3 regions of the Streptomyces sp. NBC_00289 genome follow, and region 3 is predicted to be linked to each of the others. Evidence: riboswitches for the same ligand, from Rfam matches in the RefSeq annotation. Region 3 holds a riboswitch; each other region holds the start of a gene.
What was found. Region 3 has a riboswitch for cyclic di-AMP ahead of OG985_RS14230 (M23 family metallopeptidase). Riboswitches for the same ligand answer to the same signal wherever they lie in the genome.
Positions count from the first base shown of each region.

Region 1 (10,205 bases), 1.4 Mb from region 3:
TCGCCCGCCGCGGGCCGGGCGGTGGAGGCCGCCATCAGGAAGACGGGGTACGTCGTCAACCGGCACGCCCGCAGCCTGAGCACCGGACGCTCGGACTCGGTGGCCTTCCTCCTCACCGAGCCGCAGGAGAAGTTCTTCGAGGACCCCAACTTCAACGTGCTGCTGCGCGGCTGCACCGAACACCTCGCCCGGCACGACGTCCCGCTGCTGCTGATGCTGGCCTCCTCCAGGGACGACCGCCGCCGGCTGACCCGCTACATCACCTCCGGCCACGTCGACGGTGTCCTGCTGGTGTCCAGCCACAGCGGTGACCCGGTCGCCGCCGAACTGCGCGACGCCGGCATCCCGTTGGTGGCCTGCGGCAAGCCGCTCGGCCTCGGCTCCAAGGTCAGCTACGTGGCCGCCGACGACCGCGACGGCGCCCGGGAGATGGTCCGCCACCTCCTCTCCGTCGGCCGCCGCCGCGTCGGCATGATCACCGGCCCGCTCGACACCCCCGGCGGCACCGACCGCCTGGCCGGCTACCGCGAGGTGCTCGCCGAGGCGGGACTGCCCTACGACGAGGCGCTGGTGGCGGAGGGCGACTACCGCCGCACCGGTGGCGAGGAGGCGGCCCGGCTGCTGCTGGCCCGCGCCCCCGACATGGACGCGGTGTTCGTCGCCTCCGACCTCATGGCCCAGGGAGTCGTCAACACCCTCCAGCAGGCCGGGCGTTCCGTCCCCGATGACATCGCTGTCGGCGGCTTCGACGACTCGGCCGCGGCCACCGCCGTCACCCCGGCGCTCACCACCATGCGCCAGCCCTACGACCGCATCAGCGCCGAGATGGTCCGCATGCTGCTCGCCCAGATCGCCGGCGAGGACACGGCGGGAGTGATCCTGCCCACGGAACTGGTGGTGCGGGACTCGGCGTAGGGCGCCGAACCGCTCAACTCCCGGCAACCGACGACCCGTAACCGACAACGAGTAACCGGAACAGCTGTCAACAGATGTGAAACCAGTAGCCGTCCGGTTCGCGTCGAGTCGCCGGGGCGTTCCATCCGTATTCTCTGATCATGGCCGCTCCCACCGCGTATTCACTGATCGCCACCGACCTGGACGGAACCCTGCTCCGCGGCGACGACACCCTCTCCGAACGCTCGCTCGCCGCGCTCGCGCGCGTGGCAGCGGCCGGCGCCCGGCATCTGGTCGTGACGGGCCGCCCGGCGCCCAGGGTGCGGCCGCTGCTCGACGACCTGGGCAGCACGGGGCTCGCGGTGTGCGGGCAGGGCGCGCAGGTGTACGACACCGGCGCGGACCGTCTGCTGTGGTCCGTCACCCTGGACCGGGAGCTGGCCGAGACCGCGCTCGGCAAGATCGAGGCCGAGGTGGGGCAGGTGTACGCGGCGGTCGACCAGGACGGTGTCGACGGCCTCACGCTCATCGAGCCCGGCTACCTGATGCCGCACCCGACCCTCCCGGCCCTCCGGGTCGAGCGGCGTGACGACCTGTGGTGCGAGCCCATCAGCAAGGTGCTGCTGCGCCACCCCGACCTGAGCGACGACGAGTTGGCGGCGACGGCGCGTTCGGTGGTCGGCTCCCTGGCGACGGTCACCATGTCCGGACCCGGCACCGTCGAACTCCAGCCATGCGGCATCACCAAGGCCACCGGACTCGCCCTGGCCGCCGAGTACCTGGGCCTCGGTCCGGACCGGACCATCGCCTTCGGCGACATGCCCAACGACATCCCCATGTTCGACTGGGCGGCCCACGGCGTGGCGATGGCCAACGCCCACCCCGAACTCAAGTCCGTGGCGGACGAGATCACCACGTCGAACGAGGACGACGGCATCGCCGTCGTCCTCGAACGTCTCTTCCCCGGGCCCCGGAGCGCCTGGCGGCCGGCCTGATCCGCCGATCGGGCCGGGATGTCGGTGGCCCCGGCGCCCCAACGCCGTTGCCGTGACACCCGCGGGTGGCGTACCGGACTCCGGGCCTTCTAGTACGCCCCGAAGACGTTGTCGATCGAACCGTAGCGCGCGGCCGCGTAGTTGCAGGCGGCCGTGATGTTCGCTACCGGGTCGTACGAGTCCCAGGAGGTGCCGGCGACGTGGTACGCCCGGAAGGTCGGGTCGATGACCTGCAGCAGGCCCTTGGACGGGATGCCCGCGGCCGCGTTGGAGTCCCACAGGTTGATGGCGTAGGGGTTGCCCGACGACTCGCGGATGACGTTGCGGTAGATGCCGTTGTACGACCCCGGAATGCCGTGCTGCGACATGACGGTCAGGGAGGCCCGGATCCAGCCGTCGAGGTTGTTGGCGTACCCCAGCGAGGAGGCGGTGGTGACCGTCGGGGTCGCCGCGGAGGCGGTGCTCGCGCCGATGACGGGGAGTGCCAGTACGGCGGCTCCGGTGCCGATGACGGCGAGCTTGCGGACGAGGCGGGCGGTTCTGGTGCGTCGGTGCTGAGCGGCAGCGGGCATGACTGTTTTCCTCTCCGGCGCCTGCGAGGTGAGCTGTCGGGTTCGGGCGGGAGCTGCCCGGCCGCGCCCTTACGGACGTGGCTTCACCCCCAGCCGTACCGGTTCGTCCTGGAACGTCCGGTACGGCGACTTACCTGGGTCCCCCGCTCCTGCCGTGCGGTGTCTTTCGTCGATGAGTCTCGGTTCGGGCGGCGGCAGGATTAGGCGTCCGCCCGACAGGCCGGGAACGTATGCGAGAGCACATGTCCGGAACAAGTGCCGTATTCGCTTATGACGCCGTTGACCTTGGTCTGAGGCGTATGGGGCACTTGATCCTTTGCGGATGCCAATCCTCAACTCGCTTTCGGGGAAAGGTGAAAGGGGTGACGGGGAGGGGCTGGGGGGACGAGGGCGTGCGTGACCCAACTCACGGGCGTGAACAAGAGTGGCAATTCGGGCAATAGGGCCAACTCGTAGTCAACCGGCCGTCGGTGAAATCCACTTACCGGAGGGGTGCCTCGCGGCTCTCCGTGAGGCGGCCCGGCGGGGCCGCGGCTTTGGCTGTGGCTGTGGAAGCGGAGGCGGCTTGGTCGGGCGGGCGGGGCGCGTCGGGGGGCGGCGCCCGGCCCGGCACGGCAGGCCGGTGATCTTCGGGCGGCCGCGATCGCGGTCGCGAGCGCGATCAGGCGGAGGGGTGGACCGGTCGGCGTAAAGGCGCCGCCCGTCGCGGTGCGCGGTTCGGGCGGACCGGGGTATCCGACATGAGGGAGGTGGAGGAGGCGGCGGCACCGGAGGCCCGTGGAGGGCGGCAAGCGCGGCGCGCGTCCGGAGCGGGACACGCAGAAGCCCGTGGGTCGTCTCGTGGTGCGGAAGGGGCGTGGGGATACTGCATGTCAAGGAGTCACAAACGTTCCCGGACGCGCAGGCCGGCGGGCTCGGCGGCGGCCTAAGATTCGGGGCATATGCCAGTACATCCAGCTAAGCCGACAGGTATCCGTCCTTATCTAGTGATCAAAAACATTCCGGTCGTGATCCCATACCGCCTGGCCTGGAACCGTGGGCGCTATCGGTGATCGAAAGGTGACCGGATACGCTGACTTGAGTGAGCGCAGCGACCTATCGACAAACCGTGTAACCGCCAGTGGACACCAGCAGACAGGAGACCCCTCGTGACCGTCGTCGGGCCGTTCGGGCTGAGCGTGCGGGACCAGGCTCTGGAAGCCGATGTCCAGGCCGGGATGACGGCCGTCGAGGAGGGTCTGCTCGAAGCCACCAAGAGTGAGGTCCCCTTCATCACGGAGGCCGCCCAGCACCTGGTGCGCGCGGGTGGCAAGCGGTTCCGGCCGCTGCTCGTGATGCTCGCCGCGCAGTTCGGTGACCCGTACGCGCCGGGGATCGTGCCGTCGGCGGTGGTGGTGGAGCTGACCCACCTGGCGACGCTGTACCACGACGACGTGATGGACGAGGCCGCGGTACGGCGCGGGGTGCCCAGCGCGAACGCCCGCTGGGGCAACTCGGTCGCGGTCCTCACCGGCGACTTCCTGTTCGCCCGCGCCTCGCACATCCTGGCCGATCTCGGGCCGGAGGCGGTCCGTGTCCAGGCGGAGGCGTTCGAGCGCCTGGTGACCGGCCAGATCCTGGAGACGGCGGGACCGACGGACGGGCGCGACCCGGTCGAGCACTACCTCGACGTCCTGGGCGGCAAGACGGGCTCCCTGGTGGCCGTGTCCTGCCGGTTCGGCGCGATGATGTCGGGCGCCGACGAGACGGTCGTGGACGTGCTGACCCAGTACGGGGAGCGGCTCGGCGTCGCCTTCCAGCTGGCGGACGACGTGCTGGACATCGCCTCCGACTCCCACGAGTCCGGCAAGACCCCGGGCACGGACCTGCGCGAGGGCATCCCCACCATGCCGGTGCTGCGGCTGCGTGAGCGGGCGGCCCGGCTGGGCCTCGCCGAGGACCTCGCCCTGTGTGAGCTCCTCGACTCCGACCTGACCGACGACGACCGGCTCGCCGAGGCGCTGGCCGGGCTCCGGTCGCACCCCGCGCTGGAGCAGGCGCGCCGGGACACGGTGCGCTACACCGAGGAGGCCCGGTCGGCCCTGGCCCCGCTGCGGGAGTGCGACGCGAAGGCGGCGCTCGTGGAGCTGTGCGACGCGGTGGTCCACCGGGCGGGCTAGACCCTGCCACGCGTGTCCGCGCGACGCTGATCCGCCGGCGCCACCTGAGTGAGAAGAGGGCGGTGCCTGCTCCTACCCCTACGGGTCGGAGCAGGCACCGCCCTCTCGCGTCATACCCCAGGCGTACGCGGAGTTGATTCCGAGGGTTGACGCTTCACTGCGGCCGATTTGGTCAGATGGACATCACGGAAATCACCACTCCTCACCGATTCGGGTGAGAATGGCGGCTCAGGGTGGGACGAGTGCGAGGACGAGACGAGCAACGGAGAGCCGCCGCCGACGACGGAGGTAAGGCACACATGGCACCGTACGAATCCGAGGACAGCACGAACGCCGGGGAGGCCGACGACCTGCGCGTGGGTCGGCGAAGGGCCGCGCGGTACATCGTGCCGGTCACCGTGGTGGGGGTGGCGGCGGCGACCATCGGGCTCGTGCCCGCGCTCGCCGACTCCGGCGACCCCAGCCTGCCGAAGATCAGCGCACAGCAACTCATCGAGAAGATCGCCGCCTCGGACGTACAGCAGCTGTCCGGCACGGTGAAGATCACCACGGATCTGGGACTGCCCGACCTCGGTGGTCTGGAGAGCGGGCTGCTGTCCGGCGCCACGCAGCAGGGTGACGGCGGTTCGTCCGCGGACCCGTCGTCGAAGCTGATGGAACTCGCCACCGGCACGCACACCCTGCGCGTCGCGGCCGACGGCCCGGACCGGCAGAAGCTCTCGCTCCTGGAGAACGCCGCCGAGTACAGCGTGATCCACGACGGCAAGGACGTCTGGGGCTACGACAGCAAGTCCAACGAGGTCTACCACGCCACCGAGCCCGGCGGCGCGGAGGCGCAGCGGAAGCGGGAGGACGTCCCCGCGACCCCCAAGGACCTCACCGAAGAGGCCCTCAAGTCGGTCGACGACACCACCTCCGTGGCCGTCGACGGCACCGCGCAGATCGCCGGCCGGGACGCGTACCGGCTGGTCATCAAGCCCAAGCAGGCCGGGTCCACCGTCGGCGCGATCAGCGTGGCCGTGGACGCGAAGACCGGGCTGCCGCTGAAGTTCACGCTCACCCCGTCCAGCGGTGGCGCGGCCGTGATCGACGCCGGCTTCACACAGGTCAGCTTCGCCCGGCCGGCCGCTTCCACCTTCGACTTCACCCCGCCCAAGGGTGCCAAGGTCACCGAGGACGGCGCGGGCTCCGACGGCGGGACCGAGCACGCCCCGCGGTACCGGAAGTCCGAGGGCGACGTCACCAAGGGGGAGGGTCTCGACGGCCTGAAGGTCATCGGGAAGGGCTGGAACTCCGTCGCCACCTTCGAGACGGGCGGCGAAGGACTGCCGACGGGCTCCTCCGGCGGCGGTGACCTCGGCGGCTTCCTCGGCTCGCTCGGCGACCACGTCACCGGCAAGTTCGGCTCGGGCACCGTCTTCTCCACCCGCCTGATCAACGCCCTGGCCACGGACGACGGCAAGCTCTACGTCGGCGCCGTGTCCAAGGACACCCTGGTCAAGGCGGCCAACGCCGGGAAGTAAGGACGTACGCACCCACCGGAGGCGTACGACGAAACGAGGGAGCCGATGGACGAACCGTCCGTCACGGAGCCGGGCACCGAGGGCGCGGGTGACAGCGTGATCGCCACCCGCGCGCTCACCAAGCGCTACCGCGGCGGGCAGCTCGCCGTCGACGGTCTCGACCTGACCGTCCCGGCGGGCAGCGTCTTCGGCTTCCTCGGTCCCAACGGCTCGGGCAAGACCACCACCATCCGCATGCTGATGGGCCTGATCGAACCGACCTCCGGCACGGCCCGCGTCCTGGGCCGCCCGATGCCCCGCTCCACCCGCACCGTGCTGCCCCACGTCGGCGCGCTCATCGAGGGCCCGGCCCTCTACGGCTTCCTCTCCGGCCGCGACAACCTGCTGCGCTACGACGCCGCAGACCCGACCGCCGACCCACGCACCCGGCGCGCCCGCGTCGCCTCGGCCCTGGAGCGGGTGGGCCTCGGGGCGGCCGCGGGCAAGAAGGCGAAGGCGTACTCGCTGGGCATGAAACAGCGACTGGGCCTCGCGGCCGCGCTGCTCCAGCCGCGAAAACTCCTCGTGCTCGACGAGCCGACCAACGGCCTCGACCCGCAGGGCATGCGGGAAATCCGCTCCCTGATCCGGGAGTTGGCCTCGGACGGCACGACCGTCTTCCTCTCCTCGCACCTGCTCGACGAGATCGAGCAGGTGTGTACGCACGCTGCGGTGATGACCCGTGGCCGGCTGATCACCCAGGGCGCCGTCGCGGACCTGGCGGCGGGAACCCGCGGCCGGCTGGTCGTGACGACGCCGGACGCGGGGGACGCGGCTCGGGTGCTGAAGGAACACGGCGCCGCGGACGTCGTCGTCGGCGACGACCGCGTGACCGCCGACCCCCCTGACGGCGACCCCGCCGACCTGAACGCCGCGCTGGTGTCGGCCGGTGTCCGCGTCCGCGGCTTCGGGATCGAACGGGCCTCACTGGAGGACGCGTTCGTCGCGCTGACGGGGGAGGGCTTCGATGTCGCGGGCTGACACGACGCGGGGAGAGCAGGGACCGCCTGGCACCCAGGGCGTGGCGGACCTGCCCGTCGCGGCCGGGGCGCCGGTCCGGAAGCCCAGCCCGTTGTGGACCCTCGGCCTGCTGCGCAGCGAACTGCTGACCACCTTCCGGCGCTGGCGCACGCTCGCGCTGCTGGCTGTGCTGGCCGCCGTACCGGTCCTGGTCGGGATCGCCGTGAAGATCGAGACGAGCGACGGCTCGTCGGCCGGCGGAGGCGGCGAGGGCCCGGCGTTCATCTCGCAGATCACCAACAACGGTCTGTTCCTGGTCTTCACCGCGCTGGCCGCGACGCTCCCGTTCTTCCTCCCGATGGCGATCGGCGTCGTCGCGGGCGACGCGATCGCCGGCGAGGCGAACGCGGGCACCCTGCGCTACCTCCTGGTCGCCCCCGCCGGCCGCACCCGCCTGCTGCTCACCAAGTACGCGACCGTGCTGACCTTCTGTCTGGTCGCCACGCTGGTGGTGGCGGCCTCGGCGCTGACGGTCGGCGCGCTGCTCTTCCCGCTCGGTGACCTGACCACCATCTCCGGCACCCGGATCGGTTTCGCCGACGGCCTGGGCCGGGCGCTGCTGATCGCCCTGGTCGTCGCCGCGTCACTGATCGGGGTGGCGGCCCTCGGTCTGTTCGTCTCGACCCTGACGAACAGCGGTGTCGCGGCCATGGCGACGACGGTGGGCCTGCTGATCACGGTTCAGATCCTCGACCAGATCCCCCAGCTGCACGCCCTCCAGCCGTACTTCTTCTCCCACTACTGGCTGTCCTTCGCCGACCTGATGCGCGACCCCGTCTACTGGGACGACCTGGTGAAGAACCTCGGTGTCCAGGCCCTGTACGCGGGCGTGTTCGGGTCGGCGGCCTGGGCCCGGTTCACGGCGAAGGACATCACCGCGTAGCCCCCGTGACCGGAGGTAGGTCGGACTCGAACTGGAAGCGGGCGAGAGGCGCCTGCCGGGCGAAGAAGGTCTTCGCCTCGGCGAGGGCCTCGGTGTCGTGCAGGACGTCACCGGCCTTGCTGCCGTTGCCGAGCAGCACTCCGCCGAATCGCATCCGCAGGTACGCGGCCGAGTTGTTGAGGGTGCCGATCAGCGGGTCGGCGACCACCTGCTCCCGGTCCGCGAGCACGGTGACACCCCAGAGCGTGCGCCCGGCCAGGGTCGCCTTGAAGTCGATGCCGGGCGTACGCAGCCAGCCCGACCAGTAGTCGAGGTAGCGCTTGGTGTGGGCGGACACCGAGTACCAGTACAGCGGCGACGCGATCACGATGTCCGTGGCCGCGAGCGTGGCGTCGAGCAGCAGGCCCGCGTTGCCGTCCACCGGCCGCACGTGGTCGCTGTCGTGCCGCAGGTCCACGAAGTCGGGCAGCGGATGCTCGGCGAGGCTGATCCACCGCTGTTCCACGTCCGGGGGCAGCTGCTCGGCCGCCCGGCGCGCGAGCAGTTCGGTGTTCCCCTCGGTGCGGCTGCTGCCCAGGACGAACAGGAAGCGGCGGGTCATGGGATCTCCCGGATGGTCGGCGTGCGGCACTTACAGGCATCTGCATTATATGCGTACGCAAGTAACTGTCCACTGTTCTCTGGAACGAGCCTGTGACGCCCCAGTGACGTGAGAACCGTGAGTGAGCGGAGAGACTCACAGAAGGCGACTCGCAGGAGGCGTACGAACCGATCTTGACGCCGGGGCAGCAGAAACCGGCGGCGGGAGGGAGCACCATGGAATCCGAGCGCGCTCTACGGCGACTCCCCGACGCATCCGAGTGAGGGAACCGATGTCTCGACTCAGCCGCGACAAGAAGCGGGAACAGCAGGGCGCCGCCGACCCGGCCGCCGGGGAGGCGGCACCGATCGACGTGCGGGTCACCGGGACCGGGCCGGGTGCGGGCGGTGCGTCGGTCGGCGGCGTACCGGTCGTCGCGGCGCCCGGCGAGGAACTCCAGCACGCCGTCCTCGCCCAGCTGCACCGCATCGCGTTCGCCGCGGGCCACCCCGTCCTCGCCACCATCCACGACGAACGCATCGGTTACGTCGTCCCCCTTCGAGTGGATCCGGACGGCTCCAGCCAGTTCACCGCCGAGCCGGTCCTGCTGGCCGCACGCGACGAGCCGGCGAACGCGTCCGCGAGGGCACCGCACGACCCGCCCGCGCCTGCGATGCCGCAGGCGTCGATGCCGGAGCCGACGCGCACGGCACCGGGCACGGTGGCGGTACCCACCGGGCAGTTCGGCCCGCCGCCGGTGATGGACGCGCAGCCGGCCGCCCGAACCGACCACTGGCCCGTGCCGCCGACGACACCGGAGCCGGCCCTCTACCCGGAGTCGAACTCGGGCCCCGAGGGGGCCCTCTACCCGGAGTCGAACTCGGCCGCCGAGCGGGCCCTCTACCCCGAGTCGGGCTCCACCCCGGAGCCGGTCGGGTACCCACAGCCCGCACCCGCCTCGGCCACCCACCAGGAATGGCCGCCGGCACCGCAGCAGATCCCGCACCCGGACCCGTACCGGGCCAACCACGCGACCCCGACCGGACATCCGGCTCCGACCGGCCATCCGACTCCGGCCAACCGCCCGAATCCGATCCCCACCGCGACCGCGGCCCGCCCCTTCATCCCCGACCCCGCCTCCGTACGCGAACCCGACCCCAGGCCGACGCCCGCCAGGGGGTTCGACGCCGTGGCCGAAGCCGTCCTCGGGGACGAGCCGCTGCTCGCCGGTGACGCGGCAGGGCCTCCGCTGCTCGCGGAACCGGTCGCGCGGATCAACGAGGCCGTCAGGTCGGGCCGGATCGAGACGGCCGCGGCGCTCGCCGAGCAGACCGTGGCAGAGGCCTCGGGGACGCTGGGGCCGGAACACCCCGAAGTGCTCCGGCTGCGGGAACTGACCGCGTACATCCTCTACTTGGCGGACGACCCGGTCCGCTCCCTCCACCTCTCCCTCGACCTCGCGGGTCTCCGCCGCGGCGCCGGGGACGCGGAGGCGGCGTACGGCAACGTGCAGAGCGCGGCCACCGCCTGGCGCGCCGTA
Region 1 is NZ_CP108046.1:4,469,468-4,479,672, reverse strand. It holds gene OG985_RS20290 (LacI family DNA-binding transcriptional regulator) at 1-915, shown strand, start outside; gene OG985_RS20285 (HAD family hydrolase) at 1,056-1,889, shown strand; gene OG985_RS20280 (transglycosylase SLT domain-containing protein) at 1,979-2,461, opposite strand; cyclic di-AMP (ydaO/yuaA leader) riboswitch at 2,465-2,633, opposite strand; gene OG985_RS20275 (polyprenyl synthetase family protein) at 3,610-4,620, shown strand; gene OG985_RS20270 (outer membrane lipoprotein carrier protein LolA) at 4,920-6,143, shown strand; gene OG985_RS20265 (ABC transporter ATP-binding protein) at 6,189-7,163, shown strand; gene OG985_RS20260 (ABC transporter permease) at 7,150-8,085, shown strand; gene OG985_RS20255 (flavodoxin family protein) at 8,075-8,686, opposite strand; gene OG985_RS20250 (tetratricopeptide repeat protein) at 8,958-10,205, shown strand, end outside.
Region 1: another riboswitch for cyclic di-AMP. It lies ahead of OG985_RS20280 (transglycosylase SLT domain-containing protein); the one in region 3 lies ahead of OG985_RS14230 (M23 family metallopeptidase).

Region 2 (10,205 bases), 870 kb from region 3:
TCAGTGGCTCACTGGCTCAGTGCGCCCAGCGGCGGGCTACTCCCCCACGAGCGCCTGCTCCGGACCGGAGACCACCGGTGGCCAGGTCGGCCAGCCATCGGCAGGCGCGAGCGCCACGGCCCGCCACCACGGGGTCGCGGGCGGCGAGTCGGCCGGCTCGAACGGCTCGCCGGGCCGTGGCGCCGCCATGGTGACCCCGGCCTTGTGAGCCTCCCGCATCGTCCACTCCCCGGGCTCCGCCCACGGATGTGTCGCCAGGTTGAAGGTGCCCCAGTGGATCGGCATCAGGACACCGACGGCCGGATCCCCGCCCTGCAGGTCGAGGTGGGCACGGACTCCCTCCTCCGGCGTCATGTGGATGTCGGGCCAGAAGTCCGAATAGGCACCGATCTGGATCATCGTGGCGTCGAACGGACCGTGCGCCGCGCCGATCTCCCGGAAGCCCTCGAAGTACCCCGTGTCCCCACTGTGGAATATCCGGTGCTCGGCTCCGGTGACGACCCAGGAGGCCCAGAGCGTGTGCTGGGTGTTGCGCAGGCCCCGGCCACAGAAGTGGCGGGCCGGGGTGGCGGTCAGGGTGAGCCCGCCGACCTTGGTCGTCTCGTGCCAGTCCAGCTCGCGCAGGCGGTCGGGGGACACGCCCCAGCGCTCGAGGTGGGCGCCCACGCCGAGCGGTACGGCGAACACGGTGTCCGTGCCGGCCAGCGCCTTGATGGTGGGCAGGTCGAGATGGTCGTAGTGGTCGTGGGAGATGACCACGACGTCGACCGGACCGAGCGCGGTCAGCGCGAGCGGCACCGGATGCAGCCGCTTCGGCCCGGCGAAGGGGAACGGGGAGCAGCGCTCGCCCCACACGGGGTCGAACAGCACCCGCTGTCCGTCGATCTCCGCGAGCACACTGGAGTGGCCCGTCCAGGTCAGCCGCAGCCCGGTGGCGGGCGGCCTGGCGATGTCGGCGAGGGTGGTGGTGTGCAGCGGAATCGTGCCGCTGGGTGCGCGACGGGGCCGCGAGTCCTTGTCGAAGAAGACCTTCGCGAACGCCGTCATGGAGCCGGAGGGCCGGGTCCTGGCCTCGCCCCCGGGATTCTGGAAGACGCCGTCCTTGAAATGGGGCGATCTACGGATGCGCGCCATGCGCTCACCCTCGGGGTCCGCGCCGAAGGCCACGGGCCGCAGCGCTCGGAGCCCGGAGCTGAGGGAACGGAATCCGGCCACGGTACCTCCAGGTGGAGTCGGTAAGACGTTCCATTATGGTCGGCCCGACCGACAGTGCGGGACCTGCCCGGTCCCAGGGGGGTCGCGCACGCTGCCAACGGTGATCCGTCCGGCCCGTCGACCGGGCACCGAGCGGCTCGGACACCGACTCACCACTGACTCGTCATTCAGTAACATCAGTGCTTCGCCGACCCGCGCGTTCGCGAGAGGACCGCATGACCACTCCCCTGATGTCGCTCACCTGGACCGATCACGTCACCGGCCGCCAGGGCTTCCTGGTCGTCGACCGACTGGTGCGCGGCGTCTCCAGTGGCGGGCTGCGCATGCGCGCGGGCTGCACCCCGGACGAGGTCGCCGGGCTGGCCCGCGGCATGACCATGAAAGAGGCACTGCACTACAACCCCGACGGCCGCTACATCCCGCTGGGCGGCGCCAAGGGCGGCATCGACTGCGACCCCCAGGACCCGGGGGCGTACGGACTGCTGGTGCGCTACCTGCGCGCCATGCGGCCCTACGTCGAGAGTTGCTGGACCACGGGCGAGGACCTCGGGCTCAGTCAGGACCTCGTGGACCGGGCGGCCGTGGAGGCGGGACTCGTCTCGTCCATCCAGGCCGTGTATCCCCTGCTGGACGACGAGACCACCGCCCGGCGCCGGCTCGCGGACGCCTTCGCGGTCGAAGTGGACGGCATCGGCCTGGACGAACTGGTCGGCGGCTGCGGTGTCGCCGAGTCGGCGCTGGCGGCCCTGGACCGTGCCGGGGTGCCGTACGCGGGCACGCGGGTCGCCGTGCAGGGCCTGGGCACCATGGGCGGAGCCACGGCCCGCTTCCTCGCGCGGGCGGGGCTCACGGTCGTGGCCGTAGCCGACATCAAGGGCACGATCGCCAATCCGGCGGGCCTCGACGTCGAGGCGCTGCTCGCCGCACGGGACACCTACGGCACCGTGGACCGCTCCGCGCTGCGTCCGCAGGACCGGGAACTGCCCGGCGAGGCCTGGCTGTCGACCGGGGCGGAGATCCTGGTTCCGGCGGCGGTCTCGTACGCCGTCGACACCGCGAACCAGGAGCTGATCTCCGCCCGCTGGATCGTCGAGGCGGCCAACATGCCCGTGCTGCCCGAGGCGGAGGAACTGCTCGCGGCGCGCGGGATCACCGTGCTGCCGGACGTGGTCGTCAACTCGGGGACGAACGCGTGGTGGTGGTGGACGCTGTTCGGCGACATCGAGGCGGACGCGGACGAGGCGTTCGCGCACACCCGTCGCTCGATGCGCGCACTGGTCGAACAGATGCTGGCCCGCGCCGACGCCGACGGGACGACACCGCGGGCCGCCGCGCACGCCCTCGTCGCGGACCGGCTGCCGGTGATCGCCGAGCGGTTCGGCTGGTATCGCTGACGGGCCGGCCACCGCCCGTGGGCACCGTCCGGAACAGGCCGAACGGCGGCCGCCTCGTCCGGCGCGCACAGATCGACACATTAGGGTGACCGCGTGGCGAGAGTGCGGTTGAGCGTGGCGGAGCGGCGCGAGGAGTTGCTGCGGGCGGCCATCGAGCAGATCCAGGCGCGGGGCATCGCGGCGGTCAGGATCGCCGACGTCGCCTCGGCGCTCGGCGTGAGCAACGCGCTGGTGCTGTATCACTTCTCGACCAAGGAGAAGCTGGTCGCCGCGGCGTTCACCTACGCCGCCGAGGACGACCTCGCGCACCTGCGCAAGCTTCTCGGCCGCCGTACCACCGCGCTGCGCCGACTGCGGTCGGCCGTGCGCTGGTACGCGCCGACCGGCCAGGCCAAGGGCTGGCGGCTGTGGATCGAAGGCTGGGCGGCCGCGCTGCGCGAGCCCGCCTTGCAGGACGTCACCCGGGACCTCGACCGGCAGTGGAAGGCGGCGATCGCCGAGGTCGTCGCGGAGGGCGTGGCCGCGGGCGAGTTCCGGTGCCCGGACCCCGCCGGTACGGCCCTGCGCCTCACGGCCCTGCTCGACGGCCTCGCCGTACAGATGACGTCCTACGCGGGAGCGGTGTCGCGCACGCGGGCGCAGGAGTGGGTGGACGACGCCCTGGCCCGTGAACTCGGCCTGAAGCGAGAGGCGTTGACCAGCCCGGAGCGCTGACGGCCCGCCCGCCGCGACCAGCGCCCGCCACGGCGAGCCCGCGGCACGCCGAGCCTCCGACCCAGTGAAACGCCCCGCCCCGGAACGGACCGCACAGCGAACGACCACAACGGTGAACGACCAGCCCAGCCAGCGCCCGCCGCGCTTCAGCACCGGACACCTCCGGACGACAGCCCTGGCCGGCACCCCCAGCCCAGGCCGGTCCATGGACCGGCCTGGGCTGGGGGTGCCGGCCCGGACCACGGACGGCGTCGGCCCGAACCGGCCCCCGCGCCCCGCCCCGTCGCTCCCGCCCCGCCCCGCCCTCAAGCCACCGCGGCGATCCGCATCTTGATGTCGTCCGGCGACAGCGCACCCTTGGCGGTCACGTGGTCCCCCGACGACTCCCCGCGCAGCCGGCGTCCGATCCACGGAACCAGGTACTCGCGTGCCCAGTGGACGTCGTCCCGTCGGACGTCGAGGGGGCCGCGGTGCGGGAGCGGCGGCCAGGGCTGGTCCGGGTCGGCCGGGACTTCCAGGCCGAGGACCTGACCGGCCCGCAGTGCCACGCGCGTGTGTCCCTCGGGCGACAGGTGGAGGCGGTCGCCGTCCCAGGCCCGCCGGTCCTGAATGGTCTTGAGGGACCACAGGTCGAGCACCGGACAGCCGTACCGGTCGGCCACGGCCCGGACATGGCCGTTGTAGGTGGCGATCTTGCCGCGCAGATGCCTGAGCACGGGCACGCCACGGGTGTCGAAGCCGGTCGTCACCATGACGGTGCCGGAGACCGCGGTGAGCCGGGCGATCGCCCGCTCGAAGCGCTCGGCGACCTCGTCGGGGTCCGTGCCGGGTCGGATGATGTCGTTGCCGCCGGCGCTGAACGACACCAGGTCGGGGGCCAGTTCGACGGCCTGCGGAAGCTGGTCCTCGACGATCTGGTCGAGCAGCTTGCCGCGCACCGCGAGGTTCGCGTAGTCGAAGTCGCCCTCGGGTCGCCGGTCCGCGAGAAGCACCGCGAACCGGTCGGCCCAGCCGACGAACGCCCCTTCGGGGCCCGGGTCACCGACGCCCTCGGTGAAGCTGTCCCCCAGCGCCACGTACGACCCGATCACTGATCTGTTGTCACTCTTCGAATCGTCTGCCACATCGAGCCATGATTCACCTTCGGATGTGACCTACGCGATCGTAAGAATGGGTTGACTACCGGTGAGATAAGCCACTCGTAAAGTGTTCACCAAGCCAGGAATAGGCTTCTGGTCAGCGCTGTTGACGCGACGACTGCCACACCCGGAAGCCGGCGAGCCGGAAGTGGCTCCAGGTGGTCCGGAACGCGAAGTGCCCACTCGTGTACGGCTGCGGGTCGGCGAAGTCGAAGACGAGCCGTCCGTTGTTCCACCACCGCACGGTCGAACCGTCGGACACGATCCGGACATGGTGGGGCCGGTTCGCCACGAGGAGCGGTTCGGTGTAGTCGTAGATCAGCGGACGCACGCCGGCCTCGCCGACGTAACGGCGCAGCCGGGTCGTGGTGTTGCCGTTGGCGCCGTAGCCGACGTAGTACGTCCTGAGGTGGTCGTACTCCGCGAGCGCCCCGCCCCTCGGGGTGGCGAAGAGGTCGTCGGGCGAGCGGACGTCGAGGGCGTTCCAGAAGTTGTTGAGGTCCGAGACCCGGTCGTTGACCCCGCCCTCCGAGACGGGCGTGGCGGTGTACTCGATGACGTACGGCCCCGTGAGCCGCTGCGTGAACCAGATCGTCGCCCCGGCGGGCACGTCGACGTCCAGCGTGCCGCGGGAGGCGGTGACGGTCCCGCCCTGCTCCAGTTCGACGGCCCACCGGCCGAGGCCGTGACGAAAGTCGTCGTGGGCGATCAGGCGGCGGTGGCGGGGCGCGGCGCTCGCGGTGGCGGCCGGGGCGAGGGCGGCCAGGGCGGCGCCGGCGGTCAGGGCGCCGAAGGCTCTGCGCGTGGTCGTCACGGGGGTACGGCTCCTTCGGTGGGCGGGAGTGGTGCGGGAGGGCTCCGGGGCGCGTCCGGCCCCGCTGCCGTCGAGGTCGCGGGCAGACCTCCACCGACGGACGGAAAGCGCTTGCCCGCAACGGAGTTCACTGTGTCCCACCCCGTCCCTCCTGTCGACACCCCGAGGTCCCGCGCCACACGACCGCAACACGACGATCATGAACGCCACACACACCGAAGGCCGGACCCAGGGGATAGGGGTCCGGCCTTCGGCAGCGTGTCAGGCAGGGGTGGTGCGGGGATCAGCCTACGGCGACGCCGTGCGCGCGCAGGTAGGCGATCGGGTCGACGTCGGAGCCGTAGTCCGGCGTGGTGCGGATCTCGAAGTGCAGGTGCGGGCCGGTCACGTTGCCGGTCGCACCGGAGAGGCCGACCTGCTGGCCCGCGCCGACGGCCTGGCCGGCCGAGACGGAGAGCTGCGACAGGTGGGCGTACTGCGCGTAGTAGCCGTCGGCCAGCTTGATGACGACCTGGTTGCCGTAGGCGCCGCCCCAGCCCGCCGAGACGACCGTGCCCGCGCCGACCGCCTTGAGCGAGGTACCGGTCGGGACGACGAAGTCGACGCCGGTGTGGTAGCCGCTGGACCACATACCGCCCGCCACGCGGTAGCCCGTGCCGACGGTGGCACCGCTGACCGGGAGGACGTCACCGCCGGAGGTGCTCGTCGACTCGGCGGCCTTGGTCGCGGCCGTCGTGTTCGACGAGGAGGAGGCGGACGACGAGGACTTCGCGGCCGACTTGGAGGACGACTTGGCCGACGAGGACGAGGACGACTTGGTCTTCGTGGTGCTCGGCGTGCTCGTCGCGGCCTTCTTGCCGATGCTCAGCTTCAGGCCGGGGTGGATCAGCGAGGGGTCCTCGCCGACGGCCGCCCGGTTGTCCTGGTAGAGCCGGTGCCAGCCACCGCTGACGTTCTGCTCGTCGGCGATCTTCGAGAGATAGTCACCGGCCCGGACCGAATAGGTCCGCGTGCCCGCGTTGTTGGTGGTGCTCTTCTTCTCGGCGGCCTTCGTCCCGGTGACGGGAGCGGACTGAGCGGCCTTTTCCGAAACGTTCTGGGCAACCGACTGGGGAGTGGCCGCATGGGCGCCGGTGGCCCCCAGAAGCGGGAGGGCGAGCGCGGCGCCGCCGGTTCCGGCGACGGCGATCGAGCGGGTGAAACGCTGGCTCTTGGGACGGCGGTGCTTACCCTTCGCGGGCATGGCGAATTCCTCTCCGGCGCCTGCGAGGTGAGCTGTCGGGTGCGGACTGGAGATGCCCGGCCGCGCCGAAACGCGGCTTTACCCCTAGCCGTTCCGGAGACCGGAACAGGCGGTTGTACCTGTGGGTCCCCCGCTCCTGCCATGGACGGGTGGGTGTGTGCGGGCTCCGGGCGGTGGCAGGATTGGGCGTCCGTCCGGATCGGTGGTGAACGTAAGCGACCGGGACGCGAAGGAACAAGCGGCGGTTCCCCGCGCATGCGTTTCCTTTGCGCATTTCGGGGAATTACCGGTCACCCTCCGTGGAACAAAAGGCACCCGCATTGACCGAACGCCCTGGAAAAGCATGCGAATTACGTGAACATGACGGGCGACTCACGGTCACGAATATGACGCTGCTCACGCACGCCACCCCAGGAGCCCACATTCCACACGGAGTTGGAATGAAGGCGCCAATTCGGACAGACAGATCAGATGCGACGGAAACGGAAAAGCGTCGCATCGAAGTCGCCGCGCAATCCCGTACGCAATCCGTGATGCAACAGCACCGCACCTCGGTGCACTTCGCCCGTTTCGCGGCATTCGTACGTCGCTGTCGGGTCCAGTCCGCGCAGCCGGAGCGCCGGTGCGGGCTCACCGTGGCTCTGCGCCTGGAGCCAGGCGAGCACGACGGCCTCGTCCCCGAGCACGTACTGCACGGCGCTCAGCCCGCCGCTCGGGGGACGGAGCCGGTACAGCTCGCCGCGCTGCACGAGAGGCCTGATCTCCTTGTAGAGCTCCACCCACTCCCGCGCCTCGGCGAGTTCCTCCTCCGTCCACCGAGAGAGGTCACCGCCGACCCCGAGAACCCCCGCCATCGCGCTCACGAACCGGAAGCGCAGCGAGCTGACCCGGCCGTTGAGCTGCGTGTTGGGGCTGTCGGTGACCCAGGCGGCCATCACGCGCGCGGGGTGGATCTGACTGAACCCGTACTGGATGGCGAGCCGGTCGAGCGGGTCGGTGTTGTCGGAGGTCCACACCTGGTCGGTACGGCCGAGGACGCCGAGGTCGATCCGGCCGCCCCCACCGGAGCAGGACTCGAAGGCGACTCCCGGGTGGGCCGCCCGCAGCCGGTCCAACAGGCGGTACAGGGCGTGCACGTGGTCGACCCACAACCGCTGCGGGTACGGCTCGCCGGGCCAGCCGGCGTCGGTGAAGCAGCGGTTGAAGTCCCATTTGACGTAGTCGATCGGGGCGCTGGACAGGAGTCCGTCGAGCTGCTCCCAGAGATAGTTCTGGACATCTTCACGAGCGAGGTTCAGTACGAGCTGATTGCGGAGTTCCGTCCGCTTTCGTCCCGGCTGGAACTGCACCCAGTCCGGATGGGCCCGGTAGAGGTCGCTGTCCGGGTTGACCATCTCCGGCTCGACCCAGATACCGAACTGCATGCCGAGCTCGTGCACGTGGTCGGCGAGGGGGGTGAGCCCGGCGGCGAACCGGTCCGGGTTGGGCGTCCAGTCGCCGAGTCCGGCGCGGTCGCTGGTGCGGGCCCCGAACCAGCCGTCGTCGACCACGAACAGCTCGACCCCGATCGCCGCGGCCCGGCGCGCGAGCGTGCCCTGCTGCTCCTCGGAGATGTCGAACTCGGTGGCCTCCCAGGAGTTGAAGAGCACGGGCCGGTCCTGGCCGGCGTCAGGGATGACGTAGGCACGCTGATAGGCGTGCCAGGCGCGGCTCGCCCCGCCGAAGCCGCCGTCGCTCCACAGGCCCGCGAAGACGGGCGTCGTGAAGGACTCGCCCGTCTCCAGGCGGAGCAGCCCGGACTCGTCGTAGCCGGCCCCGCCGGTGATCTGCACGCGCGCGTCCGGGAGTTGGGCCACGGCGATACGCCAGGTGCCGGACCAGCCGAGGGCGCAGCCGTAGACCTCGCCGCGTTCCTCGGTCGCGTCGGTGTCGAGCGCGACCCAGGGCAGGTGCTGGTGCCCGGTGTGGCCGCGGCGGCTGCCGATGACCTTCTCCCCGTAGGTGAGCTCGCCGCGTACGAGCCGGGACTCCGCGGCCCAGCGGCCGTGCAGCTGGGACAGGCGCCAGCCGTCACGGTCGGGCAGGGTCCAGGTGGCGGAGTCGGCGCGCAGCAGCTCGACCGCCGGCCCGTCGTTGTCCAGCGTCACCCGGCGCTCCACGACGTCGTCGCGCATCCGGTAGTGCAGGGTGACGGCGAGGCCCGCGTCCCGGAAGCGGAGCCGCAGCTCGTCGCCCTCGACCTCGTACCGTTCGAAGGTCCACTCGGTGCCGCGCCGCTCGTCCGTGCGCACGGACAGCGCGGGGCGCGTGAAACGGGGGCCGCCCTCGACCGGGTACTCCTCGCGTCCGTCGAGCGGGGACTCGAAGGGCCAGTAGTCGGGCAGCGGACGGACGGCCAGGGCCTCGGCGTCGGCGAGCGCGATCCGCGAACCCCAGTGCAGGTGCAGCAGTTCGTCGGTCTCGGTCAGATGGACGGCGTAACTGCTGGCCGGCCCGGACAGAAGCCACGTACGGCCGTTTTCGGCGATTTCCAGCATCGGGCCCTCACAGATACGGACAGGTGCGCTCAAGGATCAACATCATCATCGGCCATGGGCCTGTGAGGCAACGCCTGTGGACAACTGATTGCCCCAGGAACGCATGTCGTATGGTCGTCGGGGAGCCCGCCGATGAGCCGCGTCGGCGGGACCGACCGGGAGGAGCCCCGTGACGCAGCAGGTCCCGTCCACCGAGCCCGAGCTGGCCGGTGTGCGCAACTTCCGTGACGTGGGCGGACTGCCGACGGTGGACGGTCGCCGGGTGCGACACGGAGTGCTGTTCCGCAGCGGTCACCTCGCGCACGCGACGCCGGAGGACGCCGCGTTCCTCGACACCCTGGGCCTGCACACGATCTTCGACTTCCGCAACGCGGCCGACCAGAGGCTCGAGGGCCCCGACGTCGAACTGCGGGGTGTGCGCAATGTGAACCTGCCGCTGAGCGACCCGGCCGACGGCTCCGAGTTCTGGAAGATGGTCCGCGACGGCGAGATCGACGAACTGCGCGCGATCCTCGACGACGGCAAGGGCGCGGGCCGGATGATCAGGTCCTACCGCAAGATCGTCAAGGAGCGCACCGCCGTGCACTCACTGGTTCTGCGCGCGCTGGCCGAGGACAGCGTCCCGGCCCTGATGCACTGCGCGGCCGGCAAGGACCGCGCGGGACTGTCCGTGGCGGTGACGCTGCTCGCCCTGGGCGTGGAGCGCGAGGCCATCGTGGCCGACTACCTGAAGTCCAACGCCCGGCACCGCCGCTACAAGGTGCGCCGCAGCGGCAGCTCTTCCTCGGCGTACTCCCCCGAGGTCATGGAACTGCTCAGTCCCCTGTTCGACGCGCGCGCCGAGTATCTGGCGGCGGCCTTCGACACCATCGAGGAGACCTGGGGCGGCGTCGACGCCTACCTGGAGCAGGGGCTGGGGATCACCCCGGAGATCCGGGAACGCCTGCGGGAGCGACTGCTCGACTGAGCCGCCCGCCACCGAGGCCGCCCCGCCCCGGTGCGGCAGGCCGCGGTTACTTCGCGCCCACCTCGAACAGCAGGTAGAGGAAGGCGGCGAAGACGTGTCCCACCGCGATGTAGATGATCAGGCGCACCCACAGGGCGCGGGGGAACTTCTCCTCGATGTTGCGTTCGCTCATGATGTCTCTC
Region 2 is NZ_CP108046.1:2,228,387-2,238,591, forward strand. It holds gene OG985_RS10615 (MBL fold metallo-hydrolase) at 37-1,215, opposite strand; gene OG985_RS10620 (Glu/Leu/Phe/Val dehydrogenase dimerization domain-containing protein) at 1,431-2,609, shown strand; gene OG985_RS10625 (TetR/AcrR family transcriptional regulator) at 2,703-3,323, shown strand; gene OG985_RS10630 (SGNH/GDSL hydrolase family protein) at 3,629-4,414, opposite strand; gene OG985_RS10635 (DUF6250 domain-containing protein) at 4,560-5,276, opposite strand; gene OG985_RS10640 (peptidoglycan DD-metalloendopeptidase family protein) at 5,560-6,519, opposite strand; cyclic di-AMP (ydaO/yuaA leader) riboswitch at 6,524-6,681, opposite strand; gene OG985_RS10645 (alpha-galactosidase) at 6,987-9,056, opposite strand; gene OG985_RS10650 (tyrosine-protein phosphatase) at 9,226-10,023, shown strand; gene OG985_RS10655 (DUF6126 family protein) at 10,070-10,195, opposite strand; gene OG985_RS10660 (helix-turn-helix domain-containing protein) at 10,192-10,205, opposite strand, start outside.
Region 2: another riboswitch for cyclic di-AMP. It lies ahead of OG985_RS10640 (peptidoglycan DD-metalloendopeptidase family protein); the one in region 3 lies ahead of OG985_RS14230 (M23 family metallopeptidase).

Region 3 (10,205 bases):
TGCGGTCCCTCACCGACCGCGCCGCCGTCGTCCCCGCCACCTACGGTCGTATCGACCCCGAGTTCCTCTTCGACTGCAGGCCGAGCGAGGAGCGCGTCGGGCAGCTGTCCTTCGACGATCTGCACCAGCACACCGAGCACACGGGCCATACCGGTCACCTGCACACCGCCTACGACAGCCTGTCCTTCACTTCCGAGGTTCCGCTCGACCCGCGCCGGCTGATGCGGTTCCTCGACAGCAGGCCCGAAGGGCTGTACCGGATCAAGGGGCACGTCGACTTCGGCCCCCACGACCCGGGCAACCGGTACGACGTGCACGCCGTCGGCCGGTTCCTGCGCTTCTACCCGCAGCCCTGGACGCCCGGCGGGGAACGCCTCACGCAGCTCGTGCTCATCGGCTCCGCCCTCGACGTGCCCGCACTCGGCAAGGAGCTCGAGGCCTGCAAACTCGAGGCCCGCGAAGACGACGCCCCGCACGCCGACGAGCACGGCATGTGGGGCGTCCTGCGCTACGTACAAGATCCCGAGGACGACAATCCCGAACCCCTGGATTCCGAAGCCCCGGATCCAGATGAGGACGGGCCCGTCTAGAGCGGCCCCGCCACCACCGACACCGTCTTCGCCAGGGACACGCCCGAGCCGTCGCGGCGCGGGTCGATCTCCGGCAGTTCGGCCGGGGTGCCGTTCTTCTGGGCGGCGCGCGCCGGAACGGGGCCCGCCCAGGCCAGGGACAGGCAGTCCTCGCCCTTCAGGAACCGCTGGCAGCGGACCCCGCCGGTGGCGCGTCCCTTGCGCGGGTACTGGTCGAACGGGGTCAGCTTCGCCGTCGTCTGGACGGAGTCGTCCAGGGTGCCGCGCGAACCGGCGACGGTGAACACCACCGCGTCCGCGGCCGGGTCGATCGCGGTGAACGAGATGACCTTGGCGCCCTCGGTGAGCTTCACGCCCGCCATACCGCCCGCCGCACGGCCCTGCGGCCGTACCTGCGCGGCCTGGAACCGCAGGAGTTGCGCGTCGTCCGTGATGAAGACCAGGTCCTCCTCGCCGGTGCGGAGCTCGGTCGCGCCGACGATGCGGTCGCCCTCCTTGAGGGTGATGACCTCCAGCTCGTCCTTGTTGGACGGGTAGTCGGGGACCACGCGCTTGACGACGCCCTGTGCCGTGCCGAGCGCCAGCCCCTGGGACGACTCGTCGAGCGTGGTCAGGCAGACCACCGTCTCGTTGCCCTCCAGGGACACGAACTCGGCAAGCGGCGCGCCGCCCGCGAGGTTCGGTGCCGCCGCGGTGTCCGGGAGCTGCGGCAGGTCCACGACGTTCAGGCGCAGCAGGCGACCGCCCGAGGTCACCACGCCGACCTCGCCGCGTGCCGTCGCGGACACCGCCGAGACGATCACGTCGTGCTTGGTGCGCTTGCCGTCGGCGTCCTCGGGGAAGGGCTCGCCGTTCGCCGTACGGGCCAGCAGTCCCGTCGAGGACAGGAGCACCCGGCACGGGTCGTCGGCCACCTGGAGGGGGACGGCCGACACGGTGGTGCCCGCCGACTCGAGCAAGATCGTGCGCCGGTCGGTGCCGAACTTCTTGGCCACGACGGCCAGTTCGGCGGAGACCAGCTTGCGCAGCTCGCTGTCCGAGTCGAGGATCCGGGTCAGCTCCGCGATCTCCGCGTTCAGCCGCTCCTTCTCCGACTCCAGCTCGATCCGGTCGAACCTGGTGAGCCGGCGCAGCGGCGTGTCCAGGATGTACTGCGTCTGGATCTCCGACAGGGAGAAGCGCTCGATCAGGCGTTCCTTCGCCTGTGCGGAGTTGTCGCTGGAGCGGATGAGGCGGATCACCTCGTCGATGTCCAGCAGTGCGGTGAGCAGACCCTCGACCAGGTGCAGACGGTCGCGCTTCTTGCCGCGGCGGAACTCGGAGCGGCGGCGCACGACGTTGAAGCGGTGGTCGAGATAGACCTCCAGAAGCTCCTTGAGGCCCAGCGTGAGGGGCTGGCCGTCGACCAGCGCCACGTTGTTCACGCCGAACGACTCCTCCATCGGCGTGAGCTTGTAGAGCTGCTCCAGGACCGCCTCCGGCACGAAGCCGTTCTTGATCTCGATGACCAGGCGCAGGCCGTGCGCGCGGTCGGTGAGGTCCTTGACGTCGGCGATGCCCTGGATCTTCTTCGCGCCGACCAGGTCCTTGATCTTGGCGATGACCTTCTCCGGGCCGACCGTGAAGGGCAGCTCGGTGACGACGAGACCCTTGCGGCGGGCCGTCACCGTCTCCACCGACACGGTCGCGCGGATCTTGAAGGTGCCACGGCCGGTCTCGTAGGCGTCACGGATGCCGGAGAGGCCGACGATCCGGCCGCCGGTGGGCAGGTCGGGGCCCGGGACGAGCCTCATCAGGGCGTCGAGATCGGCGTTCGGGTAGCGGATCAGGTGGCGGGCGGCCGCGATGACCTCGGCGAGGTTGTGCGGCGGCATGTTGGTGGCCATGCCGACCGCGATGCCCGACGCGCCGTTCACCAGGAGGTTCGGGAAGGCGGCCGGCAGGGCCAACGGCTCCCGTTCCTGGCCGTCGTAGTTGGGCGCGAAGTCGACCGTGTCCTCGTCGATGGACTCCGTCATCAGGCTCGCGGGCTCGGCGGCCCGGCACTCGGTGTACCGCATGGCGGCCGGCGGGTCGTCGTTGCCCAGGGAGCCGAAGTTGCCGTGGCCGTCGACCAGGGGGACGCGCATCGAGAAGGGCTGGGCCATGCGCACCAGGGCGTCGTAGATCGACGCGTCGCCGTGCGGGTGCAGCTTGCCCATGACCTCGCCGACGACACGTGCGCACTTCACGTATCCGCGGTCGGGGCGCAGCCCCATCTCGTTCATCTGGTAGACGATGCGGCGGTGCACCGGCTTGAGGCCGTCGCGGGCGTCAGGCAGGGCGCGGGAGTAGATGACCGAGTACGCGTACTCGAGGAAGGAGCCCTGCATCTCGTCGACGACGTCGATGTCGAGGATCTTCTCCTCGTACGAGTCGTCGGGCGGCGGGGTCTTCGTGCTGCGGCGGGCCATCGCTGCCGGCTCCTTGCTCAAGCGTGAACGGGATCTGACGCGGACCATTGTGGACCGCGGCACTGACAACGCGGACCAGGACCCGACGTCGGCCCCTCGGCCCGGCGTTCACAGGTGCCGCTCTCTTCGGAACAGGTGCCGCGTGCGGCACGACTGCCCGCAGGCTACGCGATCCGCTGTCGGCGTACGTCGCCCGGGAACTTCGCCGACCCTCCCCACGCTTGCATACAGTGGCAGGACAGCAGGAAAAACGCGGTATTCGACGACCGCGTCCGCGATCGAAGGGACGACATGCCCATGGGTCACACGGCCACAGCGCAGGCAGGCTCCGGCGGCCTGACAGCGACAGAGCACCGCCTGGCCAACGGCCTGCGCGTGGTGCTCTCCGAGGACCACCTGACCCCGGTCGCGGCGGTGTGCCTCTGGTACGACGTCGGCTCGCGCCACGAGGTCAAGAGCCGTACCGGTCTGGCTCACCTTTTCGAGCACTTGATGTTCCAGGGCTCCGGCCAGGTGAAGGGCAACGGCCACTTCGAGCTCGTCCAGGGCGCGGGCGGCTCGCTCAACGGCACCACCAGCTTCGAGCGCACCAACTACTTCGAGACCATGCCCACCCACCAGCTGGAGCTCGCCCTCTGGCTGGAGGCCGACCGTATGGGCTCCCTGCTGGCGGCCCTGGACGACGAGTCCATGGAGAACCAGCGGGACGTCGTGAAGAACGAGCGCCGCCAGCGCTACGACAACGTCCCCTACGGAACGGCGTTCGAGAAGCTCACCGCTCTCGCCTACCCGGAGGGCCACCCCTACCACCACACGCCGATCGGCTCCATGGCCGACCTGGACGCGGCCACCCTGGAGGACGCCCGCGCGTTCTTCCGTACCTACTACGCACCGAACAACGCCGTTCTGTCGGTGGTCGGCGACATCGACCCGGAGCAGACGCTCGCCTGGATCGAGAAGTACTTCGGTTCCATCGACGCCCACGACGGAAAGCCCGCCCCGCGCGACGGCACGCTGCCCGAGATCATCGGCGAGCAGCTGCGCGAGGTCGTCGAGGAGGAGGTCCCGGCGCGCGCGCTGATGGCCGCCTACCGGCTGCCGAACGACGGCACGCGCGCGTGCGACGCGGCCGACCTGGCGCTGACCGTCCTCGGCGGCGGCGAGTCCTCCCGCCTCTACAACCGGCTCGTACGACGCGACCGTACGGCCGTGGCGGCCGGCTTCGGCCTGCTGCGGCTGGCGGGTGCGCCCTCCCTGGGCTGGCTGGACGTGAAGACCTCCGGTGACGTCGAGGTGCCGGTCATCGAGACCGCCATCGACGAGGAGCTCGCCCGGTTCGCCGAGGAGGGCCCCACAGCCGAGGAAATGGAGCGCGCCCAGGCCCAGTTGGAGCGCGAGTGGCTGGACCGGCTCGGTACGGTCGCGGGCCGCGCCGACGAACTGTGCCGCTACGCCGTCCTGTTCGGTGACCCGCAGCTCGCCCTCACCGCCGTCCAGCGCGTGCTGGACGTGACGGCCGAGGAGGTCCAGGAGGTCGCCAAGGCCCGGCTGCGCCCCGACAACCGGGCCGTGCTGGTCTACGAGCCCACCGAGGGCACCGAGAACCCCGCCGACGAGGACGAGAACGAGGAGGCGGCCAAGTGACCGAGCTCGCCACGATGGACTTCCACCCCCAGCCGCAGGCCGGCGAGGCGCGGCCGTGGGCGTTCCCGGCTCCCGAGCGCGGGACGCTCGACAACGGCCTGACCGTCCTGCGCTGCCACCGCCCCGGCCAGCAGGTCGTCGCCGTCGAGGTGCTCCTGGACGCGCCCCTGGAGGCCGAGCCGGCCGGGCTCGACGGTGTGGCCACGATCATGGCCCGGGCCTTCTCGGAAGGCACCGACAAGCTCTCCGCCGAGGAGTTCGCCGCCGAGCTGGAGCGCAGCGGCGCCACCCTCGACGCGCACGCCGACCACCCCGGCGTCCGCCTGAGCCTCGAAGTACCGGTCTCCCGTCTGCCCAAGGCGCTGGACCTGCTCGCCGACGCCCTCAGGGCACCCGCGTTCGCGGACAGCGAGGTCGAACGCCTCGTCCGCAACCGGCTCGACGAGATCCCGCACGAGCTGGCCAACCCGTCCCGCCGCGCCGCCAAGGAGCTCTCCAAGGAGCTGTTCCCGGCGACCTTGCGCATGTCGCGCCCGCGCCAGGGCTCCGAGGAGACGGTCACCGCGATCGACTCCGCGGCCGTACGCGCCTTCTACGAGAAGCACGTCCGGCCGGCCACCGCGACCGCCGTGGTCGTCGGTGACCTCACCGGCGTCGACCTCGACGCACTGCTCGGCGAGACCCTCGGCGTCTGGACCGGCTCCACGGCCGAGCCGCGGCCCGTGCCGCCCGTGACCGCCGACGACACCGGCCGGGTCGTCATCGTGGACCGCCCCGGTGCCGTCCAGACGCAGCTGCTCATCGGCCGCGTCGGCCCCGACCGGCACGACCGCGTGTGGCCCGCGCGGGTGCTCGGCACGTACTGCCTCGGTGGCACCCTCACCTCCCGCCTGGACCGCGTCCTGCGCGAGGAGAAGGGCTACACCTACGGCGTGCGGGCGTTCGGGCAGGTCCTGCGGTCCACGCCGGACGGCACGGGCGCCGCGATGCTCGCCATCAGCGGCTCCGTGGACACCCCGAACACGGGTCCCGCCCTGGCGGACCTGTGGGCGGTGCTCCGTACCCTGGCCGAGGGCGGGCTCACGGACGCGGAGCGCGATGTCGCCGTGCAGAACCTGGTCGGTGTGGCGCCGCTGAAGTACGAGACCGCGGCGGCCGTGGCGGGCACGCTGGCCGACCAGGTCGAGCAGCACCTGCCCGACGACTACCAGGCGACGCTGTATCAGCAGCTCGCCGCGACCGGCACCGTGGAGGCCACCGCGGCGGTCGTGAGCGCCTTCCCGGTGGACCGTCTGGTCATCGTCCTCGTCGGTGACGCGGCTCAGATCAAGGAGCCCGTGGAAGCCCTCGGCATCGGCGAAGTCACCGTGGTCTCCGCCGAGTAGGGCACCGGGCGGCCGGACGCGCCTGTGAGGCCCTGGTGACTGAGGAGTCATCAGGGCCTCCGTATGTCCGAATTGAGGGAGAGGTTGCCTGTCTGCCCTGTGGCGTGCGCTACAAAAAGCCTGATCCGTTTGAGGATTGAAAGCGGCCCCGTTTAGCGTCATGCCGGCTGTCCGTCAGGCACCGCGCCGCATCCGCGGCACCGGGCAGTCATCGCCGAGTCCCCGTACGGCGCGAGCCAGGGGAGCCGGGGACCCACATCGAGAGTCCCTGGGGTGAATCGGACGCCCGCGCGCCAGCGAGGGGGTCCGTAGGAGACCTTCCTGCTCCGAACCCGTCAGCTAACCCGGTAGGCGAGAAGGAAGGAAAGGAACAGCCACCACATGGCGTTCACCCGCGCCACCGGGAAGCACCGCCGTCCCAGCCGAGTGCACCGCACCACCGTCCGCGCGGCGGGCGTCGCCGCGCTCGCCACCACCGGTGTCGTCGGCACCCTCGCCGCTCCGGCGCTCGCCGCGGAGCCCTCCGTCGAGCAGACCGGCCTCACCCCGGTCATCACCATCGGCGACACGCTCGCCGCCAAGATCGACGCTCAGGCAGTGGCCCAGGAGCAGGCCGCCGAGGACACCGCGCGCAGGGAGGCCGCCGAGGCGGCCGCGCGCAGGGAGGCCGCCGCCGCGGCGGAGAAGGCCCGCGAGGCCAAGGCGCGTGCCGCTCGCGAAGCCGAGCGCAAGCGTCTCAACACCTTCGTGCTCCCCGTCACCGGCTCCTACGTCTCCACCGGCTACCAGGCCAGCAGCGGACTGTGGTCCTCCGGCAGCCACACCGGCATCGACTTCCACGCCGCGAGCGGCACGTCCGTGCACGCGGTCGGTTCCGGCACGGTCGTCGAGGCCGGCTGGGGCGGCTCCTACGGCAACAACATCGTGATCAAGATGCACGACGGGACGTACACCCAGTACGGCCACCTGTCGTCCATCGGCGTCTCGGTGGGCCAGACGGTCACTCCCGGCCAGCAGATCGGCCTCTCCGGCTCGACCGGCAACGTCACCGGCCCGCACCTGCACTTCGAGGCCCGTACGACCGCCGAGTACGGCTCGGACATCGATCCGCTCGCCTACCTGCGCTCGCACGGCGTGAGCGTCTGACACGCGCCGCCGCGCAGGTCGGACCGCCGTCCGCCGAGCATTCCGGCCCCGCCCGCCGTGAAGGTCTGACGGCAGGCCGCACTTCCCGAAGCCCCGGCTCTCCAGCCGGGGTTTTCGGCGTTTCAGACCCCCCACTGTCCAAAAAATATCCATGGATTCCGGTCCGCCGTCGGAAATTCCCGCTCATTGCAATAGAGTCACTGAACACACGTCAATCGTCGACGTTTCACGGGGATTAAGGCGGAGGTCGGTCATGCGTATTCCGGCGCACTCGGTGTGCACGGCGATCCGGGACGACATCGTCGCGGGTGTCTACGAGCGCGGCAGCCGCCTCACCGAGGAACTGCTCGCCCGTCGCTACGGCGTCTCCCGCGTCCCCGTCCGCGAAGCCCTGCGCACGCTGGAGGCCGAGGGCTTCGTGGTGACCCGGCGGCACGCGGGCGCGTGCGTCGCGGAGCCCACCGAGCAGGAGGGCGCCGACCTCCTCGAGATGCGCATGCTCCTGGAGCCGCTCGGCGCCTCACGCGCCGCCCAGCGGCGTACCGAGGCCCACCTCAAGGTGCTGCGCGGCCTGGTGCGGCTGGGCCAGGAGCGGGCCAGGCGGGGCAACAGCGAGGACCTGCGCTCCCTGGGCGGCTGGTTCCACGAGACGCTCGCCCAGGCCTCCGGCAGCCCGGCGATGACTTCGATGCTGACCCAGTTGCGCCACAAGATCGCCTGGATGTTCCTGGTGGACGCGCCCGCCGACCCGGTGGACTCCTGGGCGGAGCACGGCGCGATCGTGGACGCCGTGGCGCGCGGTGACAGTGAGCGCGCGCGGGCGGTCACGGCGCTGCACACGGAGCGGGCGACGGCCGCGCACCGGTTGCGTTTCGGAGGGGGCGCTGACCGCCCGGACCGTGTGAGGAACTCGCAACCTCCCGTAAACATGTCGGGCCTGCGGCATTAACACAGGCGCCGTATACAAAGAGGTGCTATTCGGCGGTCGATATTTCCGCTGCCCGTTTTCTCGCGTGCCGGTGAATTCCGCGCTCGCGCCATTCGCATGTCCGCGGTGGCGATTTCGCCTATGCCCGCGGTAAATACATCCGGCGGCCCGTAAAAACAGCGCGGCCGCGTCGACCGGAAAGGCCGACGCGGCTGCGCGGTGTGGTGCGGAGGCGCTCAGACGGTCTCGGGGAGCTCCTCGAGACCCTCGGCCACCAGCTTCGCGAGGCGGTCGAGCGCGGCGTCCGCGCCCTCGGCGTCGGAGGCGAGGACGATCTCCTCGCCGCCCTGGGCGCCCAGGCCCAGGACAGCCAGCATGGAGGCCGCGTTGACGGGGTTGCCGTCGGCCTTGGCGATCGTCACGGGGATACCTGCGGCCGTGGTGGCCCGGACGAAGATGGAGGCGGGGCGGGCGTGGAGGCCCTCCGCCCAGCCGACGTTGACGCGGCGCTCAGCCATGTGATGCTGCCCTTCAGTACTCAGGGTTGTCTAGACCAGTTTCCCATATCGTGAAGCATGCCCGGAGCGGGCGTTGTCCCGCTCCTCGGCGACGTCGGACCGCGGCCTCGGTCCGACGTACGTCCTCCACAGACTGCCTCGCGCCGTTGTCGTACGCGAGCCGTACTCTGGGGCCCATGCAGACCTCGCCGGACCGGCACGAGTATCCCGCTCACTGGGAAGCCGACGTGGTGCTGCGCGACGGCGGTACCGCGCGCATCCGGCCCATCACCGTTGATGACGCCGATCGCCTGGTCAGCTTCTACGAGCAGGTCTCGGACGAGTCGAAGTACTACCGCTTCTTCGCGCCCTACCCTCGCCTGTCCGCCAAGGACGTCCACCGCTTCACGCACCACGACTTCGTGGACCGGGTGGGACTCGCGGCCACCATCGGCGGCGAGTTCATCGCCACCGTACGCTACGACCGCATCGGGGCCGATGGCATGGCCGCCTCGGCTCCCGCCGACGAGGCCGAGGTCGCCTTCCTGGTGCAGGACGCCCACCAGGGTCGCGGCGTCGCCTCCACCCTCCTCGAGCATGTCGCGGCCGTGGCGCGCGAACGCGGCATCCGCCGCTTCACCGCCGAAGTGCTGCCCGCCAACACCAAGATGATCAAGGTCTTCACGGACGCCGGGTACACCCAGAAGCGCAGCTTCGAGGACGGTGTCGTCCACCTGGAGTTCGACCTCGAACCCACCGACCGCTCGCTCGCCGTGCAACGCGCGCGGGAGCAGCGCGCCGAGGCACGGTCGGTCCGCCGGCTGCTGGCGCCCGGCTCCGTCGCCGTCGTCGGGACCGGTCGCGCCCCCGGTGGAGTGGGCCGGAGCGTTCTCGACAACATCAGGGACGCCGGGTTCACCGGCAGCCTGTACGCCGTGAACAAGGCCTTCCCCGAGGAGCAGAAGGAGATCGACGGGGTCCCCGCGTACCGCTCGGTGGGCGACATCGACGGACCTGTCGACGTCGTGGTCCTCGCGGTGCCGGCCGAGCACGTGCCCGAGGCCGTCGCCGAATGCGGCGCGCACGGGGTGCAGGGACTCGTCGTGCTCTCCGCCGGATACGCCGAGAGCGGCCCCGAGGGGCGTGAGCGCCAGCGCGAACTCGTCCGGCACGCACGCGCGTACGGCATGCGGATCATCGGGCCGAACGCCTTCGGGATCATCAACACGTCCCCGGAGACACGGCTGAACGCGTCCCTGGCTCCCGAGATGCCGCGGCCTGGGCGGATCGGACTGTTCGCGCAGTCCGGGGCCATCGGTATCGCGTTGCTGTCCCGGCTGCACCGGCGCGGGGGCGGTGTCACCGGGAACACCGGCGTGTCCACCTTCGTGTCCTCCGGCAACCGGGCCGACGTCTCCGGCAACGACGTACTCCAGTACTGGTACGACGACCCGGACACCGATGTCGCCCTCATGTACCTGGAGTCCATCGGCAATCCCCGCAAGTTCACGCGCCTCGCACGGCGGACGGCGGCGGCGAAACCGCTGGTCGTGGTGCAGGGA
Region 3 is NZ_CP108046.1:3,098,493-3,108,697, reverse strand. It holds gene OG985_RS14250 (GTP-binding protein) at 1-590, shown strand, start outside; gene OG985_RS14245 (DNA topoisomerase (ATP-hydrolyzing) subunit A) at 587-3,043, opposite strand; gene OG985_RS14240 (M16 family metallopeptidase) at 3,335-4,687, shown strand; gene OG985_RS14235 (M16 family metallopeptidase) at 4,684-6,072, shown strand; cyclic di-AMP (ydaO/yuaA leader) riboswitch at 6,275-6,440, shown strand; gene OG985_RS14230 (M23 family metallopeptidase) at 6,454-7,218, shown strand; gene OG985_RS14225 (GntR family transcriptional regulator) at 7,472-8,167, shown strand; gene OG985_RS14220 (HPr family phosphocarrier protein) at 8,383-8,664, opposite strand; gene OG985_RS14215 (GNAT family N-acetyltransferase) at 8,841-10,205, shown strand, end outside.